DNA from 4 places in the Glutamicibacter sp. BW77 genome. Region 3 is predicted to be linked to each of the others. Evidence: riboswitches for the same ligand, from Rfam matches in the RefSeq annotation. Region 3 holds a riboswitch; each other region holds the start of a gene.
What was found. A riboswitch is a leader RNA that binds a small molecule or an ion and turns the genes downstream of it on or off. The one in region 3 is predicted to bind S-adenosylmethionine.

Region 1 (8,869 bases), on a different contig from region 3:
CGGACATGGACTGGCCACCGCGTACTACCTGGCCAAGAACCACGGCATGACCAACATTGCGGTGCTGGAAAAAGGCTGGCTGGCCGGCGGCAACATGGCCCGCAACACCACCATCATTCGTTCGAACTACCTGTGGGACGAATCTGCTGGTATATACGAGCACTCCTTGAAGCTCTGGGAGCAGCTGCCCGAAGAGCTGGAGTACGATTTCCTCTTCTCCCAGCGCGGAGTATTGAACCTGGCTCACACCCTCGGCGACGTCCGCGAATCGGTGCGCCGCGTTGAAGCAAACCAGCTCAACGGTGTCGACGCCGAATGGTTGACCCCAGATCAGGTCAAAGAGGCCTGCCCGATCATCAACACCAGCGATGACATCCGCTACCCGGTCATGGGCGCCACCTGGCAACCACGTGCCGGTATCGCCAAACACGACCACGTCGCCTGGGCTTTCGCCCGCAAATGCAACGAGATGGGCGTAGACCTCATCCAGAACTGCGAAGTCACTGGAATTATCAAGGACGGCAACAAGGTCACCGGGGTAAAAACCAACCGTGGCACCATCCTGGCCGGCAAGGTCGCCCTGGCCAGTGCAGGCCACTCCTCGGTCGTGGCAGAAATGGCCGGGGTGGATCTTCCGATCCAGTCCCACCCGCTGCAGGCACTGGTCTCGGAGCTCTTTGAACCGGTCCACCCCACGGTGGTCATGTCCAACCACATTCACGTCTACGTTTCCCAAGCACATAAGGGAGAACTGGTGATGGGTGCAGGCATCGACTCCTACAACGGCTACGGCCAGCGCGGCGCCTTCCACGTCATCGAAGAGCAGATGGCAGCGGCCGTGGAGCTCTTCCCGATCTTCGCCCGAGCCCACGTGCTGCGCACCTGGGGCGGCATCGTGGACACCACCATGGATGCTTCGCCGATTATTTCCAAGACCCCGGTAGAGAACCTCTACGTCAACTGCGGATGGGGGACCGGCGGATTCAAGGGCACCCCGGGCGCAGGCTGGACCTTCGCCCACACCATCGCCAACGACGAGCCGCACAAGCTGAACGCACCGTTCGCGCTGGAACGCTTCGAAACCGGCCACCTCATCGACGAACACGGCGCAGCAGCCGTGGCCCACTAAGAATAGGGGAACGAACTCATGATGCTGATTGACTGCCCGAACTGCGGGCCACGCAATGAAACAGAATTTAAATTCGGGGGACAGGCGCACGTCGCTTATCCGGCGGATCCACATGCGCTGAGCGATAAGCAATGGGCTCAGTTCCTGTTCTACCGCAAGAATCCTAAGGGCATCAACGCCGAACGTTGGGTTCACGCAATGGGTTGCCGCAAGTGGTTCAACGCCCTGCGTGACACCGTCACCTATGAATTCAAAGCCATTTACCGAGCCGGCGAAGAACGCCCGGCACTACAGAGCACCGATGGAGGCACCCGATGAGCAACACTGGTTCATACCGCTTGGACGCCGCGCAGGCTCCCGGCGCCCGAGTGAACTTCGAGGAAAAACTCGACGTCACCCTCAATGAAAAGCCACTGGCCGCACTGCGTGGCGACAGCCTCGCTAGCGCCATGCTCGCCTCCGGCATCCGCCGCGTGGGCGACTCGCTCTACCTCAAGCGCCCGCGTGGCATCTTCGCGGCCGGAGTCGAAGAGCCAAACGCGCTGGTCCACGTCTTTGCCCGCCACACCAAGGACGTCGGCGAATCGATGCTGGCAGCTCCCGTGGTCACCACGGTCAATGGCCTCAGCGCCCGCACGCTGTCGGGCTTGGGCACCATGGATCCGGCCAAGGACGAGGCCTACTACGACCACGTGCATGTGCATACCGACGTGCTGGTTGTCGGCTCAGGCCCGGCAGGCCTGGCCGCAGCGCGCGAAGCATCCCGCAGCGGAGCCCGCGTGATGCTGCTCGACGAGCGTCCCGAAGCCGGCGGCCGCCTGCTTGATTCGGCCGGCGAACAGATTGACGGAATGGATGCTCGGGACTGGGTTGCGCAGACCACCGCAGAACTAGCCGCGGCCGAAGAGACCACCCACTTGCAGCACACCACCGTGCTGGGTAGCTACGACGCGAACTACGTAATGGCCGTGCAACGCCGTACCGCGCACCTCGATGCGGCGCCGGAGGATGGTGTCTCTCGCGAACGCATCTGGCATATCCGTGCTGGCCAGGTCGTGTTGGCCACCGGTGCGCACGAACGTCCGTTGGTCTTCGAAAACAACGACCGCCCGGGCATCATGCTCGCCGGTTCGGTGCGTTCCTACCTGAACCGCTACGGCGTCCGGGTAGGTCAGCAGATCTTGGTGGCCACCACCAATGATTCGGTCTACCCGCTGGTGGCCGAGCTGGCATCCAGCGGTTCGGTGGTTGCGGTCATCGACGCCCGTGAAAACGCATCGGTTGCCGCCACAGAGGCCGTAGGCGCTGGGGTACGAGTGATCACCGGATCGGTGGTTGTCGACACCGAGTCCGGTGCCAACGGCGAACTTTGCGCCGCCTGGGTCGCCACCTTGGATGCACAGAACAGCATCGGTGAAGCGCAGCGCATCGAGGCCGATACCCTAGCCATCTCCGGCGGCTTCAACCCGGTGGTGCACCTGCACTCCCAGCGCCAGGGCAAACTGGTGTGGGACACCACCGTGCAGGCCTTCCTGCCCGATGCCGCCGTGGCCAATCAGCACCTCGCCGGTTCGCTTATCGGACGTTTTGACACCGCGGGCGCTCTATCAACCGGTGCCGCCGCTGGCGCCGCTGCTGCTAGTAAAACCGGGTATGAAACCACCGCCCGTATTCCCGAGGCTGTTGAGGAGCCGCTGGGTGAAACCCGCCCGGTGTGGCTGATTGCCTCACGCTTCGGCGAAGACGCAGTGCACTACAAGAACCACTTCGTGGACCTACAACGCGATCAAACTGTCGCCGACGTGTTGCGTTCCACCGGGGCTGGCATGCGCTCGGTAGAACACGTGAAGCGTTACACCTCGATCTCCACCGCCAACGACCAGGGTAAAACTTCAGGAGTGGCAGCGATTGGCGTGATCGCCGCGGTTCTCGGTATTGAAAACCCTGCAGAAATCGGCACCACCACCTTCCGGGCCCCATATACTCCGGTGTCCTTCGTGGCGCTGGCTGGGCGTAACCGTGGTCAACTGCTGGATCCGGCTCGCATCACCGCGATGCACTCCTGGCATTTGGCCCATGGCGCCGAATTTGAGGATGTTGGTCAGTGGAAGCGCCCCTGGTACTACCCACAGGCGGGTGAAACCATGGACGAAGCGGTGTACCGTGAATGCGCCGCGGTGCGCGAATCGGTGGGCATGCTCGACGCCAGTACGTTGGGCAAAATTGAGATCCGTGGCACGGACGCAGCAGAATTCCTCAACCGCATCTACACCAACGGCTACACCAAGCTAAAAGTTGGCATGGGCCGCTACGGCGTCATGTGCAAGGCCGACGGCATGATCTTCGATGACGGGGTGACCCTGCGACTGGCCGAGGACCGTTTCTTGATGCACACCACCACCGGTGGCGCCGCAGATGTGCTGGACTGGATGGAAGAATGGGCGCAGACTGAATGGCCTGAGCTGGATGTCGTCTTCACCTCGGTTACCGAGCAGCTGGCCACCGTCGCGGTGGTTGGTCCGAACTCCCGTAAGGTGATCGCCAAGCTTGCACCGCACCTGGATGTTTCCAACGAGGCCTTCAAATTCATGGCCTTTGTGGACACCACCTTGGAGAACGGCACCCCGGCCCGGATCAGTCGGATTTCCTTCTCCGGTGAGCTGGCCTTCGAAATCGCGGTGCCAAGCTGGTACGGATTGCGCACCTGGGAAGCGGTATACGCCGCCGGCCAGGAATTCAACATCACCCCGTACGGCACCGAAACCATGCACGTGCTGCGTGCCGAGAAGGGATTCATCATCGTCGGCCAGGACACCGACGGCACGGTGACCCCGCAGGATGCCGGCATGGAATGGGTTGTTTCCAAGCTCAAGGACTTCATTGGGAATCGTTCCTTCAGCCGCCAGGACAATCAGCGCGAGGACCGCAAGCAGCTGGTCTCCGTGTTGCCGGTAGACAAGTCCTTGCGCTTGCCAGAAGGTGCGGCCCTGGTTTCCGCGCAAGCGCTGAGCGAAAACGGGATCACCCCAATGGAAGGCTGGGTCACCAGCTCCTACAACTCCCCGGCACTGGGCCGCACCTTTGGCCTGGCGCTAATCAAGAACGGGCGCAATCGCATCGGCGAAGTGCTCAAAACCCCATACGGCGGCCAGCTGGTCGACGTGGTGGTTTCAGAAACCGTCCTCTACGATCCGGAAGGCAGCCGCCGAGATGGCTAAGCACAGTGTTATCGAATCAACCACCGAGCTACGCCGCTCACCGGCAGCGCACCTCGATCAGCTCATGGCCGCGGCCACCGTCACCGGGCAACGCGCCGTCGCATTACGCGAGATTGCTTTCTCCACCCAGATCTCGCTGCGTGCGGTTCCGGGGAGCGCCGGCCATCAAGCTCTGGCACAGGCTACCGGTGTGGGCTTGCCGCAACAGGTCGGTCAAGTGTCCGGAGACGTGTCAGGCACCGCGGTGCTCTGGTTGGGGCCGGACGAATTTTCGGTCTTCAACGCCGCCGGTGAAGATCTGAGCCCCACCTTGGAAGCTGCCTTGGCTGAGCATGAAGGCCAAGTCACCGACCTGTCGGCAAACCGTACGGTGCTCGAGCTCACCGGTCAGGCAGCATCCTTGGTGCTTCGCAAGAGCTGCCCGGCAGACCTACACCCACGCAGTTTTGCGGTCAACCAGGCGATCACCACCACGCTGGCTAACGTGCCCATCCTGCTCTGGCGCACCACCGAAAATGGTTGGTACCTGATGCCACGCGCCTCATTCACCGAGCATGTGGTGCATTGGTTGGTCGACGCAATGAACGAGTTTGCTTCGGAACCGGTAATCTAGCCACAGAACGATCACCACCTACCAAGTTCGCTTGGGAGAATGGCTGCAACCGTTGGGTCGGTCCAAACTGGACCGACCCAATAGTTGCCTGCACTAGGTTTCAAAGACGAACCACGGAAGGACCTTGATGGGCGACCAGATCCGACACATACTGACGTTGCAGTGCCCCGAGGGCATGGGCATCGCACACGATGTCACCGGCTTTTTAGTAGAACACGAACGCACCATCGTTGAACTGAAACAGTATGACGATATGTCCTCCCAACGCCTCTTCATGCGTGTGGACTTCTCCGGGGATGACGTCCCTGGCCTGCTGGAAAAGATGCGCGAAGAATTTGCGCCAATCGCCGCCGAGCGCCAGATGGATTGGCAGCTTCGTGAGCGCGGACAACGCACCAAAGTGCTCATCATGGTCTCTAAATTTGAGCACTGCCTCAACGACCTGTTGCACCGTGCGCACACCGGCTCGCTGCCTATCGACATTGTTGGTGTGGTCTCTAACCACCCTGATCACCGTTCGCTGGTGGAATGGCACAAGGTCCCCTTCCACCACATCCCGGTCACCAAGGACACCAAGCCTGCCGCCGAAGCGAAGCTGGAAGAGATCATCGAGAGGACCGGCACCGAACTGGTGGTGCTCGCGCGCTATATGCAGATCTTCTCCGATAAGCTATCCACCAAGCTTTCGGGACGCACCATTAATATCCACCACTCCTTCCTGCCTTCCTTTAAAGGAGCCAAGCCGTACCACCAGGCCTGGGACCGCGGGGTGAAGACCGTGGGAGCTACGGCGCACTATGTGAACGCAGAGCTCGATGAGGGGCCGATTATCGCCCAGCAGGTCCAAGAGGTGGACCACACTTACACCGCCGAGGACTTGGTGATCGCCGGGCGCGATACCGAGGCCAAGGCGCTGTCCAATGCGGTGAAGTGGCACTGTGAGGGACGGGTGTTCCTCTGGGGCAACCGCACCGTGGTGCTGCGCTAAATACTGTTCAAAATTTGATGCCCGGCGCCAAGTGCCGGGCATCAAGTGTTGGGGTTAACGCCCTACTTAGTTGTTACTGGCCGCGTGATTACTGGTCGCGGCCGGCGCTGAGGAAACACCTCAAGGCTCGGGTTGGACCGACCTTCTGAACCAGATATGGAAAGTCGGCCCACTGTTCGGGGATCAGCTGTTGGCTGTCACAACCCCACAGCCCGCCATCGATATTTAGAGTGCGCAACCGGTCATGCAGCGCGAACTCAGCGGTCAGATCCGACGCAGCTCGCAAGGCGGTGTCCACTGCGTCCGGTAGCAGCGAAAGAATCAAGGCAAATAATTCGGGGTTCATCCCAACTTTTTCCCACCGCTGCGCATAGTCGCGCCAGAGCTCAGGACGCAATGCAGAGGTCCCGTGAAGCAGTCCGCGACTGACACTGTTCAAGCCCATAAACTGGGAAAACTTATTATCGTAGAGCCCCGCCGGAGTGTAGTTGTGCTCTAGTAGCACCGCGGTCCACCGGCGTTCCCAGGCCAGCCTAGAATTTTTGGCTGCCAGCTCGGTTTGTGGCAACCCATACGCGTCAATTAGCTCGGAATGAGACATGGTGGTTCCTTTCATCAACTTGTCCTCGGATGTTCACCGCGGACCGGTTCTTCCCCTGGGGCACCCCACTGATGGAGGAGGGTTGCCGCGTAGTCAGCCAGGTACTTAGGACTACGGCTCTTGAACCTGATAAACAGCATAAACCAGTGCACCGACACTTTAGCTTGACCAATATTTGTCGCATACATAGAACTCGGCATTGACCTTCACCGGCATGAATGTTCGGCGTAGAATATGGCAAACGTAGACACAGGGCTCAACCTGGTTGCGTGTGCGTCATCCGGTGCCGTATTTTGCCCGGTGGTAGCCCTAGATCGTGGGGATCAAGGGCTTCGGGAATTTGCCGTCAAAGTCGTAATCCTATGATGGTGGCCCGGCAGTACGGGCAATTTGCGCGGTGTTCCAGACACAGCGCACGCTGTAAACAGGGGACAATCCAATGAACGGCATCAAGAAGTCCAGATTATTGACGCTTATCACCGCCGGCATCGCCAGTGCCGGCCTTCTGTTGGCAGGCATGGCACCGGCCACGGCACTTGCACCAACCACGCGAAGCAATAGTACCGTGGTGATCAACTACGTAAATTTGGGTGATTCGTATTCTGCCGGCTTTGGCTCGGGATCTATTAAGCCCGGTCCCTTCGACGGTTGTCTGCAAACCACCGGCCCGTCACACGTAACCAATATCGATCAGTTACCTGGCGTCAAACTCACCGCCGATGCGGCCTGCACAGGCTTTAACACTGCACAGATTGCTCAGGTCGCGGCCGGGGTAGCTCCACAACTGGCGGAAGCAGATCTGGTTACCCTCACCTTGGGTGGAAATAATTTGCAGTGGGGTGAAACCGTCGCAGCCTGTGCCAGTGGGAGCACCGCAGAGAAATGCCAGGGGATGCTGAAACTCGGCTACGCGTCCATGCCGGCACTGCGTGCGGATGTGCGATCCACACTCAAACAGATCGATGCGGCCACCGGCGCAAAGATCCTCGTGCTGGGCTATCCGCGGTTGTTCACCAGTTCTCACGGCGACCAGCCATTGATCACGGCCAAGAACGCACGGGCACTGAATAAGTTAGGGGACACGCTTAATCGAACTATCAAGGCTGCCACCAAAGGCACGGATAGCTCCTTCGTTTCGGTGACCGGAGCGTTTATGAACCATGGGGTGGGTGCCACCCAATCCTGGATCAGTTTTAATCTGGCTAACCTTGAAGACCCGTTCAACTTGCACCCAACCACCACCGGTTATCTCAACGGGTACTACCCAGCGGTCAAGCGCCACATTAACCTGAAAAAATTGGCGCATCACGACCGGTATCAGCACAAGCATTCACACTCGCGGCATCATCACGGCTAACTTCGAGCGCGAGCATGTTTGGGTTCCGGATAACTTGCGGGACCCCAACAGCGTGCCTTCCAGCCGGTTTAGCCTAGGCCAGTAAGGGAGCTCAAGACGTTTCTAGAATGTTGCAGACAACGCAGAAACTCCCTGTCATAATGGGTTTAACGGCGAAAGTAAGTCGTGAGTGAAGCCGAAGATCAACTCGGCCTGATCAGTGGGAGTACAGATGACCGAGCGTATTTTTCTCGTTGGTGTTGAGCCTGGACAGTCGCCTTCGGTGCTGGAAGCCGTCATTGGACTGGCTGCGCCTACTGACACAAAAATCATGTGCATCTACGTAGATTCCGGACGTTTTGTCACCGAGCGGCTACCCACCGGAGAAATCATCGCCGACACCACTTTCGACGGCGAAGAACAGATCCCACAGGATTTCTCTCCAGATCTGGCTGCACAACTCACCGCGTCCTTCGAAGGCCACAACGTGCGCTGGGAAGCTCGCAGCGTCGCTGGAGATCCTGCCAAGGCATTGGCTCGTGTTGCCGAGCAGCTCGACGCCCAGCTAATCGCCATTGGCACCCGGCGACCGGGGATACGTAGCCGCATGGAAGAGCTCATGGACGGGTCAATCGCGGTCGCGCTGAGCCACAAACAAAGCCGTCCGGTCCTGGTAGTGCCGCAAAGTCCGCAACTATCTGATATCCCGGCCGAAGCGAAGTAACCTAGCTTCGCTTCGAGGCGAAAACTCGGTCCAGCCTCTCGCGCTGAATTACGATGAGTCCATGACTTCGCACAACGTAGATCTCGCTATTATTGGCTCGGGTTCGGGCAACTCGCTAATTACCAATTACTGGGATGACAAGAAGGTGGCTATCGCCGAAGGCTCAACCTTCGGCGGGACCTGCCTGAACGTTGGGTGTATCCCGACGAAGATGTTTGTTCGCCCGGCCCATCTGGCGCGCGGTGTGGAGGAGGCTGCAC
Region 2 (8,869 bases), on a different contig from region 3:
TCTCGCACTGTATTTGATGCACCGCACCCTGGGCCGAAGCGTGAAGGATGTAGGGTTCGACTTCCGCCGTCCGGGTAAAGATCTGTTACTTGGGGCCGGATTGTTTCTTGCCATGGGCCTTGGAACCCTGGGCGTATATGCCGCAGGCCGTGCCTTGGGAGTAACCACCGCGTTGTCCACGGCTAATCTTGGTGACTATTGGTGGAGCGTGCCGGTGCTGCTGCTTTCTGCCGTACGCCACGCGGTGCTTGAAGAAGTGATCATGCTCGGTTTCCTGTTTACCTACGGTAAGAAGCTGAACCTGGGACCGTGGACGCTGATTCTCGGATCTGCGCTGATCCGCGGTAGCTACCACCTCTACCAAGGCGTCGGCCCGATGCTGGGAAACATAGCCATGGGTGTGATTTTCGGTTGGATTTACCAGAAATATGGGCGAGTGATGCCGTTGGTGATCGCGCACTTCTTGTTGGACGCAGTGGGATTTGTCGGGTTCATGCTCTTCGGCCCCGCTATCGGTATCGGAGGCTAACCCCACAACGGCAAGCATTGCGCAATAGCAATAAACGACGTTTTCAACGGTACGTTTTACTTATGCAAATCAGTGAACTCAAACTGACCGAAATAGGCGAAGCAACAGCCCTGTGGCGGAGCGTCGAGCTTACGCGGCCATGGAATGATCCGGAGGCAGATGCACGTAAAACACTGGAGAATCAGAGCTCTACGATTCTTGCGGGACGTCATGAGCAAAGACTGGTAGCTACAGCCATGGTTGGGTTCGACGGACACCGAGGCTGGCTATATTACGTGGCGGTCCAACCCGGCATGCAGGGCCAGGGGTTTGGACAGGAGATTATGGGGGCAGCGTCGCGTTGGCTTGCTGAACAAGGGGTGCCCAAAGTACAGCTCATGGTGCGTACCGAGAACACTGATGTGATCGGATTTTACGAGCGGCTAGGCTACGAAGCTCAAGAAGTGGTGGTCCTAGGCAAAAGGCTTGGATAGTTGGAACGACAAAGGGTAGGCGAGGACGTTGCCGTCCGCACCTACCCTTTATTTCGACGTTCTTTGTTATAGCGTGACCAAACCATTGTCGGTTTCAAAGGTGACCGACAAGATGCCCGGAGTGCCGTTGGGTGCTTCGTATTCCATGCTCACCGCGCCAAGATTGACGTTCTCTGGCTGGCCTAGCCAGTCTAGGACGCGGTCGCGGGAACCAGCGATAGTGATGCTTTGAATCGCACCTACAGGCTCTAGAGCCTTCGAAGGGTGCAGATCCTCCGTTCCTGCGTCCCAGCGAAGCAAATACGGAACCTGCGGATCAGCGATGAGCCCCTTGATTCCAACTTGCTGCCAGGTGAGTTCGCGGCCGTCTGGGAACTTGCGGTTTCCCGGAACAGATTTACGTCCCAGCCGCTCTTCGGCGCTGGAGAGGTCTTCAACGGAAACGCACCATCCCATCCAGCCGCCGCCAAGCTCGGAGCGGGCTCGTACTGCCTGCCCAAACGGTGCTTTGTCGCTGGAAGGGTGGTTTAGAACTTCAACAACTTCTAGGTACTGGTTGTGCTTGAGCGGGAAAATTACATTCCGCGTTCCAAAACGCGGATGTACGCCCCCCTTGACGAATTCCAGGCCCAAAGCCTTGGAGATTCTTTCGGCGGTTGGCATGAGCCCATCGGGGCCACATGCGTAACTAACGTGATCTAGCCTCATCATGTGCCCCATCATGTCACTATGTGATCTCAGTCTCGACTTAGGCGACCCTAAGTGGTAATGGTGGGATCGAACAGTCTGCATAAATTTCTTCATTAAAGATCTATATGACCGATTGAGTCACGTTAAGCTATCTCATATTGCCAAATTCTTCGGCTATCGGGCAGACTTGAGTCAGGTCATGAGTCCCAGTAACAAGCCCCGGCTTACTGGGCGGCAACCCTCCGCCGCGGTGGGGTGCCCCGGGTGAAGACCTGGCCCTCGACGCACCAAGCGTTGAGGACAAGCGCGGGTTACCCCCTTCGAAAGCTCCTCGACGAGGAATTTGCCGTCGGTGTGTTTTTGAGTGGTGTACCCCCATAGTCGACAAACAATATGGAGGAAACCATGAGTAACAACTGGTCTTTTGAAACACGTCAGATCCATTCCGGGCAGCAACCAGATCCGGTCACCGGTGCGCGTGCCCTGCCGATTTTCCAAACCACGTCTTTTGTTTTCCCGAACGCCGAGAGCGCCGCGGCTCGCTTCGCACTGCAGGAGCTGGAGCCGATTTACACCCGTATCGGTAATCCAACGCAGGAAGCGGTCGAAAACCGTATCGCGGATCTTGAAGGCGGCGTCGGCGCACTGCTGGTCGCCTCGGGGCAGGCAGCAACCACCCTCGCAATTCTCAACTTGGCTCAGTCTGGAGACCACTTGGTGGCCAGCCCGAGCCTCTACGGTGGAACGCAGAACCTGCTCAAGCACACGCTGCGCAAGCTCGGTATCGAGGTCACCTTCGTGGCGGATCCAGACAACTTGGATCAGTGGCGTGCAGCGGTGAAGCCAAATACCAAGGCCTTCTTCGGTGAAGTCGTCTCCAACCCGCGCCAAGACATTTTGGACATCGAGGGAGTCTCACAGATTGCCCATGAGGTCGGGGTTCCACTGCTGGTTGATAACACCTTGGCAACCCCATATCTGATCCGCCCCATCGAGTGGGGCGCGGATATCGTCATCCACTCGGCCACCAAGTACCTCGGTGGTCACGGCACCGCCATTGCCGGCGTAATCGTGGACTCGGGCAAATTTGATTTTGCGAAGGATCCGGAACGTTTCCCGGACTTCAACACCCCCGATGAGTCCTACAACGGTTTGGTGTTCGCCCGCGATCTGGGCGTTGATGGCATCCTTGGTGCCAATCTTGCCTACATTCTGAAGGCTCGCGTGCAGTTGCTCCGCGATCTGGGCGCGGCTGTCGCACCGTTTAATGCTTTCCTTATTGCTCAAGGTCTGGAGACTTTGTCTCTGCGTATCGAGCGTCACGTGCAAAACGCGAAGGAAGTAGCCGTCTGGCTTGAAAGCCAGGAGCAGGTTGAAAAGGTCGCTTACGCTGGCCTGCCTTCCTCGCCGTGGTTTGAACGCGGACAGAAGTACTCGGCAAACGGTGTCGGCGCGATTATTGCCTTCGATATTGCTGGTGGACTCGAAGCTGGCAAGGCTTTTGTGGATGCGCTGGAGCTGCATTCACATGTGGCCAACCTCGGTGACGTTCGTTCGCTCGTCATCCACCCGGCGTCGACCACCCACGCGCAATTGACCGAAGACGAACGTCTGGCCGCCGGTGTGCGTCCGGGCCTCGTTCGGTTGAGTGTGGGACTTGAAAACATCAAGGATATTCTCGCTGATCTGCAACTTGGTTTTGCTGCCACTAAGCAGCTCTCTCACCAGGAATTGCAGGAAACCCTTTAGGCATGGCATCCATAGTGACTACCGAAGAAACTCTGCCATCGCAGGAACTTACCGACGGGCAAGACGGCATTTTGCGTCGTGCGTTCGTGGGGGAGTACACCTTCGAAACCGGTGGCTACCTACCGCAGATCGAGTTGGCCTACGAAACATGGGGCCAGCTTAACGCGGAGGGGACCAACGCGGTGCTGGTGAAGCACGCGTTGACCGGTGATGCGCACGTATCGCGCGGAGATTCGCAGACCCCGGGCTGGTGGGAAGATTTTGTCGGCCCCGGGCTAACTGTTGATACCGACAAGTATTTTGTCGTGGCCATCAACATCATCGGTGGTTGCAATGGGTCCACCGGACCTAGTTCGCCAGATGAGCACGGCAACGCCTGGGGTTCACGCTTCCCCTTTATTACCATCAAGGATTCCGTGCGCCTCGAAGCGCGGTTGGCCGACCTGCTCGGGGTGCACTCCTGGCATACGGTCATCGGCGGTTCCATGGGTGGGGCACGAGCCCTTGAATGGGCGGTTGAATTCCCGCAACGCGTAAAGAACGTGGTGGTGATGGCCTCCACGGCGCAAGCCACGGCAGAACAGATCGCTTTTGCGCAGGTGCAGACCGAGGCCATTCGCCTCGATCCCAACTTTGCGCAGGGCGACTACTATGCCAACGGAGTGCGCCCGGATGCCGGATTGGGCCTGGCTCGACGCCTGGCGCATATTACCTATCGTTCGGAGGCTGAGCTTGAAGCGCGGTTTGCGCGTAATGCGCAGACCGGCGAACAGCCGTTTGTTACAACACGCGGCCCACGCGGCCGATACCAGGTGGAAAGCTATCTTGATCACCAGGCGACCAAGCTGGTTCATCGTTTTGACGCGAATAGCTACCTGGTGCTCACCGAGGCTTTGATGAGCCATGACGTGGCGCGCGGTTACGAATCGCTCACGGTTGCGCTGGCTCGACTGGAGAAGGTGAATGTGGTGGTCGCCGCGGTCAACAGCGACCGGTTGTACTTCCCGGCGCAGTCTGAACTGCTCGCCGCCTCGTTGCCGAAGCCTAAGCCGGTGCATTACATCGATTCACCGATTGGACATGACGGTTTCCTGACGGACGCCAAGCAACTTGGACCGGTACTGACCGCCCTAGTCTTTGATGACTAAGGGCTAAAAACTAAGCAGTCATATACATTTGGGACGTGGATTTTCGCACCAGTAATCGGTGCAACAAACCACGTCCCATTTGTTTTGTGTCTTTATTTTTGTCCGGGAGCGCTATCTCCAGCACCCAGCGAGGCATTCGGCGGCTGCACGGCGAAGGGCGTGGGAAGCGGTCTTTTTGCGCTAACTCCATCACCGGAAGACTGGTGGCGAATCCTGCGCAGGATCCACGGACCAAAGTACTCGCGAGCCCATTGCAGGTCTTCAATTCGTGCTTCGCGCCAGCTTCGGGTTGCGTGTTCTAATTGCGCGTCCATGACGCGTTCGTGGGGAACGTTCAGTGCATCGAGCACCATTGCGGAGATCACTTGGTGGCCCGCGGGGGAAAAGTGCAAGCGATCCGGATCCCACATTTGTGTTTGGCGCAGCTCGCTCAATGCCCAGAGATCTCCCACGACTGCGTCATGACGTTGGGCGATGGCACGGACGTTTTCGTTGTAAATTGCGACCTTGCCACGAATCCCACCAAGTACCGGGGTGTCGCGAATGTCCGGGCCGGTCAGTAAAACAATGGTGGCCCCAGTGCCACTTAACTCATTGATGGCGCCATCTAGCTTTTCGGCGATTTTATCCGGGTCGCCGCCGGGCCGGATGACATCATTTCCGCCCGCGCAAATGCTGATCAAATCCGGTTTAAGCGCGATTGCTGGTTCAAGCTGTTCTGCAACTATTTGATTGATTAGCCGTCCGCGGATGGCTAAGTTTGCATAGGCGAAATCCGGAACGGTGGTACTTAATTGCTGGGCGACGCGGTCAGCCCACCCACGATGTCTTCCCGGATTGTGCGGATCGGGGTCACCTATTCCCTCTGTAAAAGAATCTCCGAGCGCAACGTAACGCCGCCATGGATGATGTACTTCTTGGGGTGGGGCTGCCGGGCCGGAGATTGGGTTTTCAGACACTCCTACATTGTTACTCTTGGGTAACTTTATGTCAACGGATGAGAACAATTAATCGCGCAGCGCTTGGCTTCGCGCTTGCGTATATTCTTCGCGAGAAATGATTCCGCGTGTAAGCAGATCGTCTAGCTCGGATAGTTTCTGTTCCGTAGTTTTCTTCGGAGCTAGCATCTGCGAGCGAGCCAACCGGGTGGCGACGTCTGTCTGTAGGGTGAATGGATCAAATCCCGCTTTTCTGGTTGCCTTGTAATTTCGAACTGCGATGTAAATGATGAAGCCCACGAAAAGGATAAAGAGCACGGCAAATATTCCCGTTAGTAACGGAATAGCGCTAAAGGTCGTTTCCACGAAAGTTGAACCACCCAGTGGGTCTTCGTCGATGAAACCGAAATCCTGCAATTCATTAGAATCGATCAGCTGTGTTATATCCATCTCGTCCATGAGTCCCGTAATTCTGCGAGTTGGCCCCTGTCGACCACAAAGATCTATGACCGCTGGTGCTGCGTATTTGAATAATTATCACTAGTCAAACATGTTTATGAACAGAATGTAAGATGATTTTTGAAGTTTACGCTATTGCAACAAAAGACTTGTGACCACTATTGCGGATCAAAGTGCGCAAGATTCTGGTTGACTTGTTGGGTGAACGAAAAAACTTGGAATCCTACAGTTATCTGGTCTCGTCCCGAGGAAGAACGGGCGGGTACACCGTTGCTCGTGCTCTTGCACGGCTACCTATCCAATGAAGAAGACCTCATGGGGTTGGCTCCTATGCTGCCCAAGGAATTCACGATTGTCTCCGTGCGTGCACCTCAAGCACTGGGGCCGGGTTTCACCTGGTTCCCACTGATGCAAGATCTGGATTACTCCTTTAATGAAGTGAAATCAGCAATCACGGATTTGTGGAGTTGGCTAGAGCCAATTAGCAAGCAACATTCCTCGGTGAGCTTGCTTGGGTTCTCTATGGGCATGGCCGTGGCAACTTCGTTGCTGCGTTATCAGCCGGAGGCCATCAAAACCGTCGTGGGACTCTCCGGTTTTGCCGTTCCCGAAGAAGGAACAGGCTTCTTTAACGACGAAAAGCTTCGCCAGCTGCGCAAGCCACTTTTCTGGGGACGCGATCAAGAAGATCCGGTGATTACGGCGGAAAAAGTTGAGTACACCCATGGATGGGCAACCACCGACGTTCATCTCACCAAGGTGCTCTACTCAAATATGTTGCACTCGGTCAATGCGCAGGAGATGGCTCACGTACATGAATTTCTCAGCGCCGTGGTCCTGAAAACCGAGGCCGAGCAAGAAGTTTAATCTTACAAAAACTTGTGGCGGTGTCTCCAATAAAACAAGACACCGCCACAAGCGCAGAATATAAATTGAACTACGCGGTTTCGACAACTACCGATTCGCCGCGTACGGAGATCGTGTCTCCATTGCGCATCTGGGCACCGCGGCGAGTTTCGATCTTGCCGTTAACCAGTACCTGACCGTCTTCGATCAACTGTTTGGCGTGAATTCCGTCTTCGGCTAAGGACGCCAGCTTCAGTAGCTGTCCTAGGCGAATCGATTCGTCACGGATCTGAATGGGGAATACCTCGGAGTTTGCCATGGTTCCATCATCTCGCATCGAGGAGGGACTGTGAATGCTTTTCAGCCACGCACCGGCTTTTGTGGCGGATCAAACACAGTACAGACGGTGCTGAGTCACCCGAGAAGGGTGCGCCCCACGAGATGGACGCGATAGGCTTAAGCGGTATGTGTTTCCTACGGACCGCAACCAGCGGCCTCGTACTTTCCTTTGGAGTTGAAGATGGCGCCACAGTCCAAGCTTGATCAGGTTATTTCCCTCGCGAAACGTCGCGGATTCGTTTTTCAGGCTGGTGAAATTTACGGTGGTTCCCGTTCCGCATGGGATTACGGGCCACTAGGCACCGAGCTGAAAGAAAACATCAAGCGCGAATGGTGGCAGTCCTTTGTGCGTGGGCGCGAAGATATGGTGGGACTGGACTCGTCCATCATCCTGCCTAAGGCAGTATGGGAAGCCTCCGGCCACGTGAAGACCTTCACCGATCCACTCATTGAGTGCACCCAGTGCCACAAGCGCCACCGCGAGGATCACCTCATCGAGGCATTCGTTGCGAAGAAGGGTCGCGATCCAAAAGACGGCATGAGCGAAATCGCCTGCCCAGATTGCGGAACTAAAGGCCAGTTCACCGAGCCACAGCAGTTCTCCGGCCTAATGAAGACCTTCTTGGGTCCGCTGGATACCGAGGCTGGCATGGCGTACATGCGCCCGGAAACCGCCCAGGGTATCTTTGTGAACTTCGCCAACGTGCTCAACGCCAGCCGCAAGAAGCCACCCTTTGGCATCGGCCAGATTGGCAAGGCCTTCCGTAACGAAATTACCCCAGGTAACTTCATCTTCCGCACCCGCGAGTTTGAACAGATGGAAATCGAGTTCTTCACCGCACCAGAAGAAGCCGATGAATGGTTCAAGCACTGGGTGGATGCTTGCTGGGCTTGGTTCTTGGATCTAGGCCTGAACCCAGAAAACCTGCGCCAGTTTGATGTGCCCGAAGATGATCGTGCGCACTACTCTGCCGGCACCATCGACTTCGAATACCGCTTTGGCTTCCAGGGTTCGGAATGGGGCGAGCTGATGGGCGTCGCCAACCGTACCGATTACGACCTGACCAGCCACAAGGACGCTTCGGGCACCGACCTGTCCTACTTCAACCAGGCATCGGGCGAACGCTACGTACCTTTTGTCATTGAGCCTTCCTTCGGTCTGACCCGTTCCATGATGGCTTTCTTGGTGGATGCCTACACCGAGGACGAGGCACCGAACACCAAGGGTGGCGTGGACAAGCGCACCGTGCTGAAGCTGGACCCACGTCTGGCTCCGGTCAAGGCCGCCGTGCTGCCGCTCTCGCGCAACGAATCGTTGTCGCCAAAGGCTAAGGACCTGGCCGCGGAGCTGCGCAAGCGCTGGAATATCGACTTTGATGATGCCGGGGCTATTGGCCGTCGTTACCGCCGTCAGGATGAGATCGGTACTCCGTTCTGCATCACCGTGGACTTCGACACCCTCGAAGACCAGGCCGTGACCATCCGATCACGCGACACCATGGCGCAGGAACGCGTGGCCTTGGACCAGGTCACGACCTACCTATCCGAGCGTCTGAACGGAGCCTAGAGCGCATGAGCGACCTAGAGATTCGTCCCTGGCGTTCGGGCGATGACCTCGAACTGCTGCAGCTCTTTGGTGATCCGCTGTCCCCGCACGCCCATCAGGACCGCACGATGCTGCGCGAGAACAGCGATTCG
Region 3 (8,869 bases):
GTGCTCGCCAAGGCCGAGGGCATGAACCTGCGCCTGCCTTATATGTCTGACCCTGAGCTACGCCGGCGAATCAACGACGGCAACATGGAGTACATGGACATTCACCTGTCCCACGTCGCTCAGCACGCCTGGTTCGGCTTCTACGGCAAGATCGATGTAGCTATCGTCGAGGTGGTCGGCGTGACCGCAGAAGGCGATCTGATCCCTTCCAGCTCGGTTGGCAACAATAAGACTTGGCTGGAAATGGCAGACCAGATCATCATCGAGGTCAACACCCAGCAGTCGGCCGCGATGGATGGCATGCACGACATCTACTACGGCACCGCGCTGCCTCCACACCGCAAGCCAATTAACCTGACTACGGTACGTGACCGCATCGGCCAGAAGTACATGGATATCGATGTCACCAAGGTGGTGGCGGTCGTAGAAACTGATGCGCCAGACCGTCTGAGCCCTTTCGCTCCGGTAGACGAGACCAGTACCCAGATCGCAGATCACCTACTTGATTTCTTGGACTATGAGATCCGCCAGGGAAGACTGACCGAGAAGCTACTGCCATTGCAGTCCGGCGTAGGCAATATTGCCAACGCCGTACTAGCCGGACTGGCTCGTGGCGGATACGAGGGCCTAACCGCCTACACGGAGGTCATCCAAGACGGGATGTTGGAGCTGATCAAGGACGGCACCATCGAGTTTGCCTCCGCCACCAGCTTCTCGCTGTCTGCCGATGGTATCGACGAGTTCAACAAGCACGTGGATCACTACCGTGAGCGGATCTTGCTTCGTGCTCAGGAGATTTCCAATCACCCGGAAATCATTCGCCGGTTGGGCTGCATTGCGCTCAACGGCATGATTGAGGCGGATATCTACGGCAACGTCAACTCCACTAACGTGCTCGGATCCCATGTGATGAACGGTATTGGCGGCTCGGGTGACTTTGCCCGTAACGGTTACCTGTCGGTGTTCATGTCCCCCTCAGTGGCTAAGGGTGGCAAGATCTCCGGTATCGTGCCAATGGCCAGCCACGTGGACCACACCGAACATGACACGATGATCCTGATTACCGAGCAGGGCCTAGCTGATCTGCGTGGACTTTCACCTAAGCAGCGCGCCCAGCTGATCATCGACAAGTGCGCACACCCCGAATACCGTCCGATGTTGCAGGACTACTTCGACCGCGCACGTAAAGAAAGCTACGGCAAGCACACCCCACACCTGTTGGGTGAGGCGCTTGCCATGCATCAGCGCTTCTTCGAGACCGGTGATATGCGCTTAGCTAAGTAGCTCAAGATCGCTTTAGGCTGGACCCTGACTCTTTTGAATCAAGGTCCAGCCTTCGCTTTAACTATCTCTTATTTAGCTTCGCGAAGGTAAAATCCCTGAGTCTGGTTGTTGTACATGCGCACTTCGTTCAAGTGGCCGGTCGGCACGTTCGGGTTCGCAGGATCTGCAATTTTGGTTCCCGGTGCATAGAACATGGCTAACGGTGCATCGGAGTAGTTCAACGTCGTAAAACCGTTGTTGACCCAGAAGTTGAGAACTGCAACGTCACCGTTTGCATGGGTGACCTGAGGATACTTAATTTCTAAGCAGTCAGGGGAATGCTCGGCGGTGACATCATCACCTGGACACCACGTTCCGTTGACCAGTGAGAGATCCAAGATTCCTCGGTCTGTCGCAGCCAAATCTTCTATGGACTCGGCGACTAACTGCTTACCGTTCCAAGCTAAGGTCGCCTTAATCTGTCCGCTGGGAGCTGCGGCCGGCTCGGTGGTCAAAAGTTCCCGGTCAGCGATGACCAATTTCTTGCCGTCGACTTTCAAAGAGCTGGGAATCCCGCGTGCCCCGCCGTTAACATCACCCATCTGGAACGGCTTACCCAGCGGGGCGATGCCCTGCGCTGTGCTCTGAAAAAGCTGGATGTGTGCTGGCCACGCTACGCCGCCCTTGTCGCAGTAGAACGCCGTGACCAATTCTTTCACCCCGTCGCCGGTGAGGTCAGCGGCTACGGTGAGCTTCGAGTCTGCAAGGGTTGGAGCGCTCGCGTTGGGGTATTCCGGATGTTTTGCAGGCAGCGCTCCGTCGACGAGTTTTCCCGCTGGGAAGCCACACATCGACGGAATCTTTGCGGATTTGAGCATTTGCGGGGTTAGATCTGCAAGGGATGCGGGAGGCGAGGGGGCCAGTTTCGACTCGTGGGCTGATGGACTAGATGGTTCCGTGGTCGTTGGAGGCACGGTGCACGAGACCATTGCCAAGGCAGCGATGACGCCAAGAACAGCCGGAATTATTTTTCGCTGTGGCACGGTAGTTTCCTAAGCAAGAAGTGATTATCTGGTGTTTATCTCCGAGCTTATAGTGAATTACTACTTGTGGGAGCGTCCATTTTGAGTATGACGCCAAACTTCGAGATTTGTGAGCCGCTGCCTGACGTTCTTAATGATGCAGGCTAGGACGATAAATTAATTCTTGGATACGCCCATCAAGCAACCTTGAATCCACAAGTTCAAGGTCAAAATCCTCGACGCCGGCGAAGATTGGATCCTGACCCGTGAGCCCAGTCAGTGCAGGGAAGATGGTTAGCTGAATAAAATCAACCAGCCCCGCTGCCATAAGTGCCCTATTCATAGACAAAGACCCGTGCGAACGCAGTGGGACCGTGGATTCAGCTTTTAACCGCGGCACCACCGCTAGCGCGTCACCACGCTCTAGCGAGGCATCGGGCCAGTCCAAGACACCGGTCAGCGTATTAGAAATGACGGTGGCGGGTTGTTTATGCATCGCCTCGCCCCACGGGTCATCAACATCCGAATATTTGTCGGCCTGCGCCCAAAACTGTGAGAACAGCTTGAAGGTGTTGGAGCCGAAAACCATATGACAGGGGGATGCATACTGCTCTAAACGGCGGGCTAGAAGTTCGGGGCCTTGTTTGCCCCAGTAACCACCCCAATTTCCCGAGGCGCCGCCAAATCCGTCGAGGCTCGAAAACACGTCAAAGGTATATGTCGCAGGCATGAGAACTCCCGGTGTAATGAGCTAAGTGCAACTCACCTTACGCCTGCCCGGGCCTGCCCGGAACCCTGAAGTGAAGGCCGGTCCACGGTCATTTAGTTTCGCTCAACCCTTGAGCGCGCAGGACATTCTTTTGTACCTTGCCGGTGGAGGTACGTGGCAGATCCTGTGGGAAAACGATGGTTCGTGGAACCTTATATCCGGCAAGTTTTTCCCGAGCAAAACCGATCAAGGTCTCCTCATCTAGGGTGGACCCGCTGGCTCGGATGACGTAGGCGACCGGACGCTCTCCCCACTTCTCATCAGGCACCCCCACGACTGCCAAGTCCAACACTTCCGGGTGAGAAGCCAACGCCTGTTCCACCTCAATGGTGGAGATGTTCTCGCCGCCAGAAATGATAATGTCCTTCGCCCGGTCGCGTACCTGGATATAGCCGTCGGGATGCATCACCCCAAGATCCCCGGTGTGGAACCAGCCGCCGGCAAATGCCTGTTCTGTGGCCGCTTCGTCACGGTAGTAGCCAATCATGACGTTGTTTCCGCGCAAAACAATCTCACCCATGGTCTGTCCATCGGCGGGAACATCGCCCATATTCTCGTCAACTATCCGGGCGCTTTCTGCGGTCAGCATGCCCACGCCCTGGCGGGAGAGCAGGGATGCACGCTCATCTTCGCCCAGCTGATTCCACTCGTCTTGGTATTCACAGATCGTGTAGGGACCATAGACCTCAGTCAGGCCGTACACGTGGACTACCTCGATACCCAATTTTTGGAGCTTGGCGATAATTGCTGGCGAAGGTGGTGCGCCCGCGGTGGTGATGCGCAGTGGTGCCTGGAGCGGGTGAGCGCGCGGCGCATCGGCAATGATCGAGCAGACCGTGGGAGCCCCGCAGAGGTGTGTTGCGCCAAGTTCTTCAATGCCATCCCAGACTGCATCTTCGCGGACACCACGCAGGCAAAGGTGGGTGCCGCCGGCTGCGGTGACCGCCCAGGGTGTGCACCACCCATTGCAGTGGAACATTGGCAGTGTCCAGAGGTAGCGGGTTTGGGTGGTGAATCCCTGGTGGTGCGCCTCGGAGAGCGAGTTCAGGTAGCTGCCGCGATGCGAGTAGAGCACTCCCTTGGGTTTCCCCGTGGTGCCCGAGGTGTAGTTCAAGGCGATGGGTGCGCGCTCATCTGCCACCTCGTAGGCCAGCGGTTCCGCCGTCGAGGCAGTATCAAGCAGCTCCTCTAGCGTCCCGTCCACCGCTACCTCGGGGCGTTGGCCGGTGTACTGGTCATCGGTGATCTCGATCAACGCTTCGAGGCTCAGAATCTCGGCACGCAAGGTTGAAGTATTAGCTAACAGCTCGGTGTCGGCAAAAAGTAGCTTCGCCTCGGAGTGATCCATGATGTAGCGCAGCTCGTGGGCGGTGAGTCGCGTATTTAAAGCGATCAGCACGCCTCCTGCCAGTGGTACCGCGTAGTGCGCCATCAGCATTTCTGGAGTATTGGGGGCCAACACGGCTACCCGGTCACCTGGGTTAATACGCGTCTTGATGGCCTGCGCAAAGCGTTGCACACGGGACTCAAATTGTGCGTAGCTGTAATTTCGTGAGCCGTGAATGATCGCGGTCTTGGATGGATAAACCTCGGCCGAGCGCTGTAGGAAACGCAGAGGGGTGAGTTCCGAATGGTTTGCCTGAGTCATGACCATGTGCGCGACATCCTTCGATTCATCGTTGTGGTTTACTTCAATTTGTCCATGTGAGCTGAAGCACTTCCATCTAATATCGTGGCATGAACCTCAGGGTCAAACAAAGAAACGCAGTCTCATTGCGTCGAGTGGGCGAAATTCAGCGGTCAGTGACTATGTCACTGACTAAACTTTGCGGGAAAAATACCGAGAATCTTGTCATCAGATTCCTGTGCGGTACCGCGGCCATCGGTGTTATTGGTCAATACCCAAAGCTCTCCGGCAGCAGTGACTACTGCGTCCCGAAACCTTCCGTAGCGGCCGGTGAAGGCTTCGGTGGAATCACTCGGTGAGCTCAAATCGATGATTCGCAACCGTTCACCACGCAAGTTAGCCACATAAAGTACGTCCTGGTGAATACTCATGCCACTAGGGCTCGCAGACTCAGTGCTCCATTGCTGGAGCGGGTCAACGTAGTCAGCATTATTGGCGATACCTTCGGTGACCGGCCACCCGTAGTTGGCACCCGCTCTGATCAGGTTCAGCTCGTCCCAGCGGTTTTGCCCAAACTCGCTGGCGTACATGGTTCCATCGCTAGCCCAGGCGAGTCCCTGCGGATTACGATGACCGAAGCTAAACACCGGAGAATCGGGAAAAGGATTATCTTCCGGAACTTCACCGTTGATGGTTAGTCGCAAGATCTTTCCGCCGAAGCTGTCTAGGTCTTGGGCCAAAGATTCATTTCCGGCATCACCAACGGTTGCGTAGAGCATCAAATCTGGTCCGATGGCCAACCGTCCGCCATTGTGGATCGTTGCCGAAGGTAGCCCTGAAATAAGCGTTTGTGGATTTGTGAGGCTCAGATTTCCAGCCTCTCCAGTTACCTCAAAGCGCTGGATTCGATTCCCCTCGGCGGCGGTCGAATAGGCGAACAGGTATGGCCGTTGATAAGCCAGCCCGAGCAGTCCACCCTCACCACCATGAACTACGTCGTTGAGTTTGCTAACTTGCCGCTGATTTCCTTCCGTGTCTATTTCCAATATTCGTCCAGAATCACGTTCTGAAACCAAGAGCGTACTCTCCGCGAAAACCATTGACCAGGGAGCATTTAGCTCATCGGCAACGATGCGGGGTTCGGCTGTTTGTGATGCAGAACCACTGTTGGAGACGTTGACTGGTGGTGCTGATGGCTGCGCAGTGCAGGCCGTTATGGAAACAGCGCAGGCCAGGGCAATACCGAGGTAAGCAGTGGTTTTACCGATGGCTACTGGTCCGGGACGCATGGGATCAGGCTAGCAACTTTGGTTTAATGCGCAAGGGAGTTTTGGGATAAGTCTGAGCAGCGCTAAAAATGAATAATTTTCTGATTTGCCAACAAAAAATGGGTACTCATCGAATTTCAGCTCGAATATTTCGATTTGCGAAGCGATTTGTTTGACGGTTACGCACGTTGCCCAATATCGTTTAATCAGAATCATGAGCGTCAGCAAAAGCCCTGGCTAGCTGGCCGGCAACCCTCTATACGGTAGCGGGGTGCTCCAGGTGAGGATTCGGTGTCGTGCAACACCGCACGATACAAGTACCGCACATCGAGGCGTAAAACCTTCGACGGCGGGCCAAAGTAAGCAGTAGGTGCTTTTGTCCTGTCGCCGACCGTCGCCGTACCGATGTGTATGAAGTAAAGGAAGCAAAGCATGTCTTTGAATCAAGAGCTTGACGCGCTGACGTTACGCAAAGTTTTCGCGCAGCACCCATCCGGAGTTGCCGCGCTTTGCGCCGATATCGACGGTGAGAAGACGGGAATTGTTGCCTCCTCGTTCACCGTGGGGGTCTCACTGGAACCCGCGTTAGTGATGTTTGCGGTGCAGAAAACCTCAAATACCTGGCCAAAGTTGCGCGGTGCTAACCGCATAGGTGTCTCAGTGCTCAGTGAGCGCAATGAAGGAGTCTGCGGGCAGATCGCATCGAAGAAGGGCGATCGGTTCCTCGGTATTAATACACACAGTAGCGCCGATGGTTCATTGTTCATTGAGGACTCCACACTATGGCTCGACACCTCAATTTATAGTGAGGTAGAAGCGGGAGATCACTGGGTGGTACTGCTAGAAGTTCATGGCCATAAGCTGGCCGAGCATCTTCCATCGATCTTCCATGATTCACGATTTCACTCGTTACCGGTCCCGGAATTCGTCTAAATAGCTTTTTCGCGCCGCCGGCCTCTTGATCAAGAGGCCGGCGGCGCGATGCTGTTTAAGCAGTAGGTCTCGAGTTGATGCCGGGACTCCGTGCGTCACAAGTCGACGCGGGCGACTTTGAGCTTAATTGTGGATTACTTCGCCCAAAGTTACGACTCAGTAGCTTATAGTCGCTGTGACTACCGACTTCTAAGACTGTTGATTATCCACAAAACTGTCCACATGCATGTGGACAGTGCGTGGATAAGTTCCATCATAAGGCGAAATACACCGTAATTCCGGACTTTATCCTGTGGATAACGTAAGTTGAGAAGATTGTCTCTACAAAGAAATAAACTTTCTATCCACAGGCGTCAAAATATATTTATACTAGTCAACTCATAGTTCAATGAGTTTAAGTGTGGTAATCCACAAGCTTCTCCCCAAGTCACGCACAGGGTCATCCACAGCGAGAGCATGCTTATCCACAGATCTTGTGGATAACCGAGTTTACGGCTATAGATAAGAGACCTAGTGTTGGCTTTGGGACTGATATATCCACAGGTACCGCTGACGCTATAGCGTCGGTCGGCAGTGACATGCTTGAGCGTTGCCATCGGGGCACAAGGGTATTTCCCAGAGGTTCAATAGGGGATGGAAGTGTCTGTTATGAGTGCGGAACCGGTCTACGAAAGTCAGGGTTCTGAGGCGGGTCGTACCCCGCCGCAGGATATTCCTGCCGAAATGTCGGTTCTCGGCGGCATGATGCTGTCTAAAGATGCCATCGCCGACGTGGTTGAGGTGTTGCGTGGAACAGATTTTTATCGTCCAGCCCACGAGTCAATCTTCGATGCAATTATCGATCTCTACGGTCGTGGTGAACCTGCCGATGCAGTGACCGTCTCGGATCTGCTCACCAAGCGCAGCGAAATCGCCCGCGTCGGTGGAGCTGCCTATCTGCACAATCTCATCCAACAGGTACCAACGGCCGCAAACGCCGGCTACTACGCTGAGATTGTCCGTGAGCGGGCGGTGCTTCGCCGTCTGGTGGATGCCGGAACACGTATCGTGCAGATGGGTTACTCGCCAGATGGCGAAGTTGACGCCATCGTGAATGAAGCCCAGGCTGAGGTCTACAAGGTTGCCGAAAACCGAAATAGTGAAGACTACGTACGCCTCTCGGACATCATCGAAGGAACAGTTGATGAAATCGAGAACGCCGCCAATGCCGGCGACGGAATTACCGGTGTGCCTACCGGATTCTACGAATTCGACGAGCTGACCCAAGGTTTGAAGGGCGGACAGATGATTATCATCGCGGCCCGTCCGGCAGTGGGTAAATCAACCTTTGCTCTGGATTTCGCCCGCTCGGCGGCCATTAAGAACAATATGGCTACCGTCTTCTTCTCCTTGGAAATGGGCCGCAATGAAATTGCGATGCGACTGCTCTCGGCGGAAGCGTCCATTCAGCTCCAGGACCTGCGTAAGGGTTCGGTAGAAGACGCGCAGTGGACCAAGATTGCCACCACCATGGGACGGCTGAACGAAGCGCCACTATTCATCGACGATTCGCCGAATATGTCCATGATGGAAATTCGTGCGAAATGCCGCCGGCTCAAGCAACGCAATGAGCTGCGCATGATCATCCTGGACTACCTCCAGCTGATGAGTTCCGGTAAGCGCGTGGAATCGCGTCAGCAGGAAGTCTCTGAGTTCTCACGTAACCTCAAGCTGCTGGCCAAGGAGCTAGACGTTCCGCTGGTTGCCCTGTCGCAGCTGAACCGTGGTTCCGAGCAACGTACCGACAAGAAGCCAATGATTTCGGACCTTCGTGAATCGGGTTCGATCGAGCAGGACGCCGACATGGTCATCTTGCTGCACCGTGATGACGTGTATGACAAGGAAAATCGTCCGGGTGAAGCCGACGTGATCATCGCTAAGCACCGTGCAGGTCCTACCAAGACCATCACCGTGGCCTTCCAAGGCCACTACTCGCGCTTCAGCAACA
Region 4 (5,870 bases), on a different contig from region 3:
CGATGCGGTTCACCAAGGTCTGCAGCACCGTTGTGATGATGGTGGAGCCGCCAGGGGAGCCGATGGCGAGCATCGGTTCGCCGTCGCGCAGCACAATCGTTGGCGCCATCGACGAGCGCGGACGCTTGCCAGGTTCGATACGGTTTGGGTCTTGCGGGTCATACGCCGTGGAGAAGTCGGTCAGCTCGTTATTCAGCAGGAAGCCGCGCTCCGGCACCACCATTCCCGAACCGCCGGTCTGCTCAATGGTTAGTGTGTAGGAAACCACGTTGCCCCAGCGGTCCACCACCGAAAGATGGGTGGTGGAAATATTCTCGGTATCCTGCTCAATCACCGGTTCGCTGGTTGCCGCCGGGCACGTTCCGTCGTAGCCCTCAATGTCGCCCGGCGCTACCGGCTTCACCGCGGCCCGTTCGGGGTTTATCGCGCACGCCCGGTCGACGCCGAACAGCTTGTCGGTCAGGGTTGCGGTGGGAACATCCACAAATGCCGGGTCGCCCACAAACTTGCCACGATCGGCATAAGCCAAGGCCGTCGCTTCAAAGTAGTGGTGAAGCGCGGAGGGCCGCTCCATGCCTGTGAGGTCGAATTCGCCAAGAATGTTCAGCGATTCTCCGATGGTGGTTCCTCCGCTGGACGATGGTGCCATGCCAAAGACATCCAGTCCACGGTAGGTCACCTTGGTTGGCTGCTGCTCCGCAACCTCGTAGTCTGCCAGGTCGGCGGTGCTCACATACCCGGCTGGAACCGGGAGCTCGGTGTCTTCAACCTTGGGTGGAGCTTGCACCGTCTGGGATATTTCCTCGGCCATCTCGCCCTGGTAGAACGCTGAGGGGCCCTGCTTGGCAAGTAACCGGTAGGTTTGGGCAAGATCCGGGTTCTTGAAGATGCTGCCAACCTGGGGTGCATCACCGTTGGGCAGGAAAAGTTCGCTCGTCGAGCTGAAGGCAGCGAAGCGTTCCTTGTTATCAAGGGTCTGTTCACGGAAGGTTTCATCGACGACAAAACCGCGTGAGGCCACCTGGGTGGCCGGGCGCAAAACTTTCTTCAAGCTTTGGGAACCCCAATTATCCAATGCACGCTGCCAGGTGGCTAGAGTTCCCGGTACTCCTACCGCCACGCCGCTAGTCACCAGTTCGGGCGTGAAATTGTAGGGTTTGCCGGTTTCCGGGTCGACAAAGGCATCTTGGGGTATTGCTGCCGGTGCTGTCTCGCGGCCGTCAATGGTGCTGATCTTTCCGGTTTTTGAGTCGTAGTACATGAAATAGCCGCCGCCACCGATACCCGCGCTATAAGGTTCGGTCACGCCCAGCGCTGCCGCGGTTGCGACAGCCGCATCAACTGCGTTGCCGCCTTTGCGTAGGATTTCAATGCCGGCGGCGGTCGCTTCCGGGTCCACGGATGAGACAGCGCCGCCGCTGCCTTTGGCTGTTGGAGTTTTGTCGGTTGCCCTGGGATCGGCGTTGGCCGGAAGGGCGGTGAAAGTACCCAGTCCCAGTGCGAGTGCCGCGACGCTGGCAATAGCTCTCGTACATGCTCGTGACATTCTTTGATCTCCTGAAAAGGTGGGGATGAAGTATGCGCCAATTTACGGGAGAAACCCCGAGACGAGTTCCGTGACACGCGTCACTGTGCAAGCTTGTCCGCAATTTCGCGCAGGTCGGGACATACTTTAACTTAGGTTTCGCCAACACGGCCGGGCGCTCTCGGCGCGAATGCGTAGTCATCAAGTTCATCTGATTCGTCGGTTACTGCCACTATCGGAAACCTTTGTAGCCGGCGAGGGCTTTGCGCTTTCCAAGCTGAGGGCGCGTTGCGTTTGCATGGCCGAAGAGGCCAACGGATCACCCCGCGATCGCCATGAGACTGGCTACCCAAGCTCACGCCAACACGGGAACATTCAAACAATCGCCGAGGTCAACAACTGCGGTGGCCGGACTGCGCTTAGGCTAAGAGCATGAGCAACGAACACGCCGCCGAGATGCCACCGTTAGATCTCGCCTCAGCCGCACAGATGTGGGATGACTACCGGCAAAGCTGCGCCAGCGACCCGGGTGATTACGTGGTGGAATACTTCGGAGACAGCCCTGCGCTGGCCGACTCGTTATTGCGAGAAGTAACCCACGGGCAGAAACATGCCACCTCAAGCCTCGAAAACGAGTACCTTGCCGAGAACGAACCCCTCCCGCAGGTCGGCTCGCACTGGATTGCTTGCGACGGCACCGGGACGCCACAAGTTATCCTGCGGACCAGCGAGGTGACGCTGAGATCATTCGACCAGGTGGATGCCGAATTCGCCTATGCCGAGGGCGAGGACGACCGTAGCTTGGCTAGCTGGCGCCGGGAGCACGAGAAGTTCTGGAAGCGGACGCAGCAAGCAGATTTTGCCAAGCAGTGGGAACCGGCAATCACCAGCATCCCCGGTGAACGCATCGTATGCGAAAGCTTCGAGGTAGTCTGGCCGCGCAAGCAGATTTAAGGCTCATAATTTTCTCTACCTTGCTGTTCAGGATTTTTGCCTTGCGCCCTTGAAGGGGATCATCATGGCGTTTGAATTAAGTTCTTAAGTCAAGATGTACGCCTTGCGCCGTCACTCAGCGAAATATGACGAGTGAGTACCGCATTTATGGCCCGTTTTACTGCTAGCTGAGCACCGATGGTGACTACATGACGCATTTATAACGTCATGGTTGTTCATGGAAGCTGCTCGCGGACAGACTGAAACTGTTCGATTCAGACATCGAATGGTAACCATCCAGAGCGACTGAGAGACCTGGCTCGTAGACGTCGCAGCAACCACCCCGAGAGGGGCCGGTGCTACCGCCAGGACCGATGGAGCGGTCCGTAGATACAACACTGTTCTGCAAGATTCCGTAGCTGCCTCACGCCGCTACATTGCGAGTCTGCAGCTCAAACTTGACTCGGGCTCTGCGCGGCGCCAGCACCAGGGAGAACAAATGCAAACAACTTTCTTCGGGCCCTCAAATGATTGAGATCCGTCAGCTACACAAGCACTACGACACGGCCCAGGGTCGGGTACAGGTCCTCAAAGGAATTGATCTGGAGGTCCAAGCGGGCAGCATCACCGCCGTGGTTGGTCCCTCGGGCGCAGGGAAATCCACGCTGTCCCACTGCATCTCCCTCTTGGAGAAGCCCAGCAGTGGGCAGATCTTGGTCGATGGCAAAGACCTTTCGATCCTCTCAGGCAAGGCCTTGCGTGCCGAACGCCGTGCCATTGGCACGATCTTCCAGAATTCGGCTCTGCTGCGCCGCATGACAGTCGCCGAAAATGTGGCGTTGCCGCTGCGCAACCTCGGAGTAGTCCATCATGAGATGGAACATCGAGTTGCCGAGCTTTTAGAACGAGTCGGGTTGGCCGACCGCGCCAATTCCTATCCGGGCGAACTCTCCGGTGGGCAGCGCCAACGCGTGGGTATAGCTAGGGCTCTGGCCCTGCGCCCGCGACTGCTGCTCTCCGACGAGGCAACCTCGGGCCTCGACCCGGAAGCAACTGCGCAGATCCTCGAACTGCTCGCTTCCTTACGTACCGACCTCGGGCTGGCAATCATCTTGATTACCCACGAGATGGATGTGGTACGTCATATCGCCGACCGCGTGGCACAGCTAGATGGTGGCCGAATCGCCGAATACGGCGAACTGCGCGCACTGGTGGCAAACCCGGAATCGGTAACTGGTTCCAAGCTTTTGCCCTTGCACCCAGACCTGGTGCCAGCCGGTTACGACTTTGCCTTGACCGTCGCTTACCGCGGGACGCAGATTGATCCTTCATGGATTTCCAAATTAGGCAGCGAATATGGTGCCACGGTGGCACTGCTTGGCGGATCCGTAGAAGCCCACCAAGAAGGCACGCTGGGCCGCGTTGAAATAGGGCTATCTGGTATCGGCGAAGCACGAGCCATCGAGGTACTCGACGGTTGGGGACTACACGCCACCGCCCATTCGCAGGCGTTGCGCACAGACAAGATCAATGGTGAAACACGAATCGAGGTGACGGTATGAGTCTTCCAACCGAAAGCGTCACTGTGGGTACAGATACCCCGTGGAGTGAGCTGGGTTCCCTGATGCTCCCTGCCTACGCAGAGACCTGGGCCATGGTAGGAATCGTGATGGTCTTAGTGATCATTTTTGGCGGCATCATGGGACTGGCTCTGTTCAACACCGACAGGCGAGGCCTCTTCCCGCACACGCAGAGCCATGCCACATTGAGCTGGATCGTGAATATGGGCCGCTCGCTGCCCTTCCTAGTCTTGATGGCTGCCATTATTCCTTTCACCAAATGGATCACGGGAACTACCATCGGCATCTGGGCTGCCGTTGTACCCATGACTATTGCGGGTATTCCATTCTTCGCCCGTTTAGTACAAAACGCGTTGAACGACCTGCCCAAGGAAAACCTTGCAGTCGGTTTGGTGACCGGTGGATCCCCGTTGCAAATCATTGGCTCCACTCAAGTACGCGAGGCGTTGCCAGCACTTGCCTCAGCGATCACACTGAACACCATCTCCATGGTCGAGTACTCGGCGATCGCCGGAACTATCGGAGCCGGTGGTATCGGATATCTTGCGGTGACCTACGGATACCAGCGTTTTGATATGAACGTCATGATTGCGACCATCCTCGCACTGATCGTGACCGTGCAAATAGTCCAATTCCTCGGCGACCGTATCGCCCGTGCGCTGGCACGCCCCTAAGCGCCCTCAAACAAACGAGAAGATCATGACAACTTCACCCAATGGCCACGTTCACGGCTTCACCCTTCGCAAAAACACCGCCAAGTTGCCCTGGACCATCGCCGCTTGCGCGACCATCGTGGCACTCGTACTTGGCGCACTTTTAGTACAGCAACGATCTACGCCCGCACTCGCAGCCAATCAGCCAAGCAAGACAAAGTTCAAGGTCCACTACGAACCAGCGATGGCCGGGGAAGAGCAGATACTGAAATACGTCGCCGAGAACATTGCACCGGACTACGGAATTGAAATTGAAGCCGTTGGGTTGCAGGATTCGATCCAGGCCAACCGCGCCGTGGCCGAGGGGCAATTCGATGCGACCATTTTTGAACACGAGTGGTACATGAAACAGTCTGCAGAGGCCGCCGGTGTTGATCTCACCGCAACCGTAGAGCTCTATCAGTGGGGCTTCGGGTTGTACTCCAGCCGGTATGGCTCGGTCGAGGAACTGCCCAAGGGGGCGACACTGCTACTTCCCAATGACGTCGCGAACCAGGGCCAGGCGCTCTGGCTGCTCGAACGCGAAGGTCTGCTCGGCCTGAACCCAGACATCGAACCACGCACTGCCAAAATGGCTGACGTGGTAGACAATCCGCATGAATTCAAGCTGAAGGAAGCGGAGCTGATGACCATGCCACGCATGCTTGACGACGTGGATGTCGCGATTGGTTATGTCTCACAGTTTGATGCCGGAAAAGTGGGTCGAGATAAAGGACTCCTGTTCCCTGAACCACCGAGGACTTTCGCCTCAAAGCTAATTTTTGGTACCAAATTCTCCAAGACCCCTGACGCTGCAAAACTGATTGAGGTCTTCTCCGACCCGCGGTTGCAGGAGTATCTGGAAAGCACGGAAGATCCCTTAGTGCACGGTGTACTGACTCCGGTATCGGCGAAGTAGCGTATCTGGCAACCAAGCCGAACTGAAAGGTCAGTTCGAACTATCTCGGTTCGAACTGACCTTAACTTTTAAGATTTTTCAGCTGAAATTAACGCGCAGTTTTGGAGTACCGTCAAGGAATAATTTGTAACAGCGTCACGAAGTGACTTATGACGAGATCTTGAGAAGAATGTGACGCGTTTTTCCGTGTCGAGCAGCTCGCAGATGGCTTCGTGACGCGT

Region 1: linked by a shared signal. The riboswitch ahead of CIK74_RS09225 (hypothetical protein) and the one ahead of CIK74_RS07340 (flavin reductase family protein) in region 3 are both predicted to bind S-adenosylmethionine.
Region 2: linked by a shared signal. The riboswitch ahead of CIK74_RS13505 (bifunctional o-acetylhomoserine/o-acetylserine sulfhydrylase) and the one ahead of CIK74_RS07340 (flavin reductase family protein) in region 3 are both predicted to bind S-adenosylmethionine.
Region 4: linked by a shared signal. The riboswitch ahead of CIK74_RS10955 (methionine ABC transporter ATP-binding protein) and the one ahead of CIK74_RS07340 (flavin reductase family protein) in region 3 are both predicted to bind S-adenosylmethionine.

Annotation. Positions count from the first base shown of each region.
Region 1 is NZ_NRGT01000057.1:191,064-199,932, reverse strand. It holds gene CIK74_RS09250 (sarcosine oxidase subunit beta family protein) at 1-1,129, shown strand, start outside; gene CIK74_RS09245 (sarcosine oxidase subunit delta) at 1,148-1,447, shown strand; gene CIK74_RS09240 (sarcosine oxidase subunit alpha family protein) at 1,444-4,347, shown strand; gene soxG (sarcosine oxidase subunit gamma family protein) at 4,340-4,960, shown strand; gene purU (formyltetrahydrofolate deformylase) at 5,088-5,948, shown strand; gene CIK74_RS09225 (hypothetical protein) at 6,037-6,549, opposite strand; SAM riboswitch class IV at 6,560-6,675, opposite strand; gene CIK74_RS09220 (GDSL-type esterase/lipase family protein) at 6,989-7,906, shown strand; gene CIK74_RS09215 (universal stress protein) at 8,118-8,609, shown strand; gene CIK74_RS09210 (mycothione reductase) at 8,671-8,869, shown strand, end outside.
Region 2 is NZ_NRGT01000073.1:238,285-247,153, forward strand. It holds gene CIK74_RS13490 (type II CAAX endopeptidase family protein) at 1-529, shown strand, start outside; gene CIK74_RS13495 (GNAT family acetyltransferase) at 592-1,002, shown strand; gene CIK74_RS13500 (VOC family protein) at 1,069-1,713, opposite strand; SAM riboswitch class IV at 1,888-2,005, shown strand; gene CIK74_RS13505 (bifunctional o-acetylhomoserine/o-acetylserine sulfhydrylase) at 2,086-3,441, shown strand; gene CIK74_RS13510 (homoserine O-acetyltransferase) at 3,444-4,589, shown strand; gene CIK74_RS13515 (SGNH/GDSL hydrolase family protein) at 4,682-5,548, opposite strand; gene CIK74_RS13520 (SHOCT domain-containing protein) at 5,597-5,986, opposite strand; gene CIK74_RS13525 (dienelactone hydrolase family protein) at 6,188-6,853, shown strand; gene CIK74_RS13530 (RNA-binding S4 domain-containing protein) at 6,924-7,151, opposite strand; gene CIK74_RS13535 (glycine--tRNA ligase) at 7,353-8,738, shown strand; gene CIK74_RS13540 (GNAT family N-acetyltransferase) at 8,744-8,869, shown strand, end outside.
Region 3 is NZ_NRGT01000051.1:36,346-45,214, forward strand. It holds gene CIK74_RS07315 (acetyl-CoA hydrolase/transferase family protein) at 1-1,284, shown strand, start outside; gene CIK74_RS07320 (hypothetical protein) at 1,353-2,306, opposite strand; gene CIK74_RS07325 (dihydrofolate reductase family protein) at 2,437-3,015, opposite strand; gene CIK74_RS07330 (acyl--CoA ligase family protein) at 3,104-4,708, opposite strand; gene CIK74_RS07335 (PQQ-dependent sugar dehydrogenase) at 4,867-5,970, opposite strand; SAM riboswitch class IV at 6,160-6,275, shown strand; gene CIK74_RS07340 (flavin reductase family protein) at 6,382-6,882, shown strand; gene dnaB (replicative DNA helicase) at 7,531-8,869, shown strand, end outside.
Region 4 is NZ_NRGT01000065.1:30,387-36,256, reverse strand. It holds gene ggt (gamma-glutamyltransferase) at 1-1,546, opposite strand, end outside; gene CIK74_RS10960 (ASCH domain-containing protein) at 1,958-2,479, shown strand; SAM riboswitch class I at 2,749-2,839, shown strand; gene CIK74_RS10955 (methionine ABC transporter ATP-binding protein) at 2,986-4,020, shown strand; gene CIK74_RS10950 (methionine ABC transporter permease) at 4,017-4,712, shown strand; gene CIK74_RS10945 (MetQ/NlpA family ABC transporter substrate-binding protein) at 4,738-5,649, shown strand.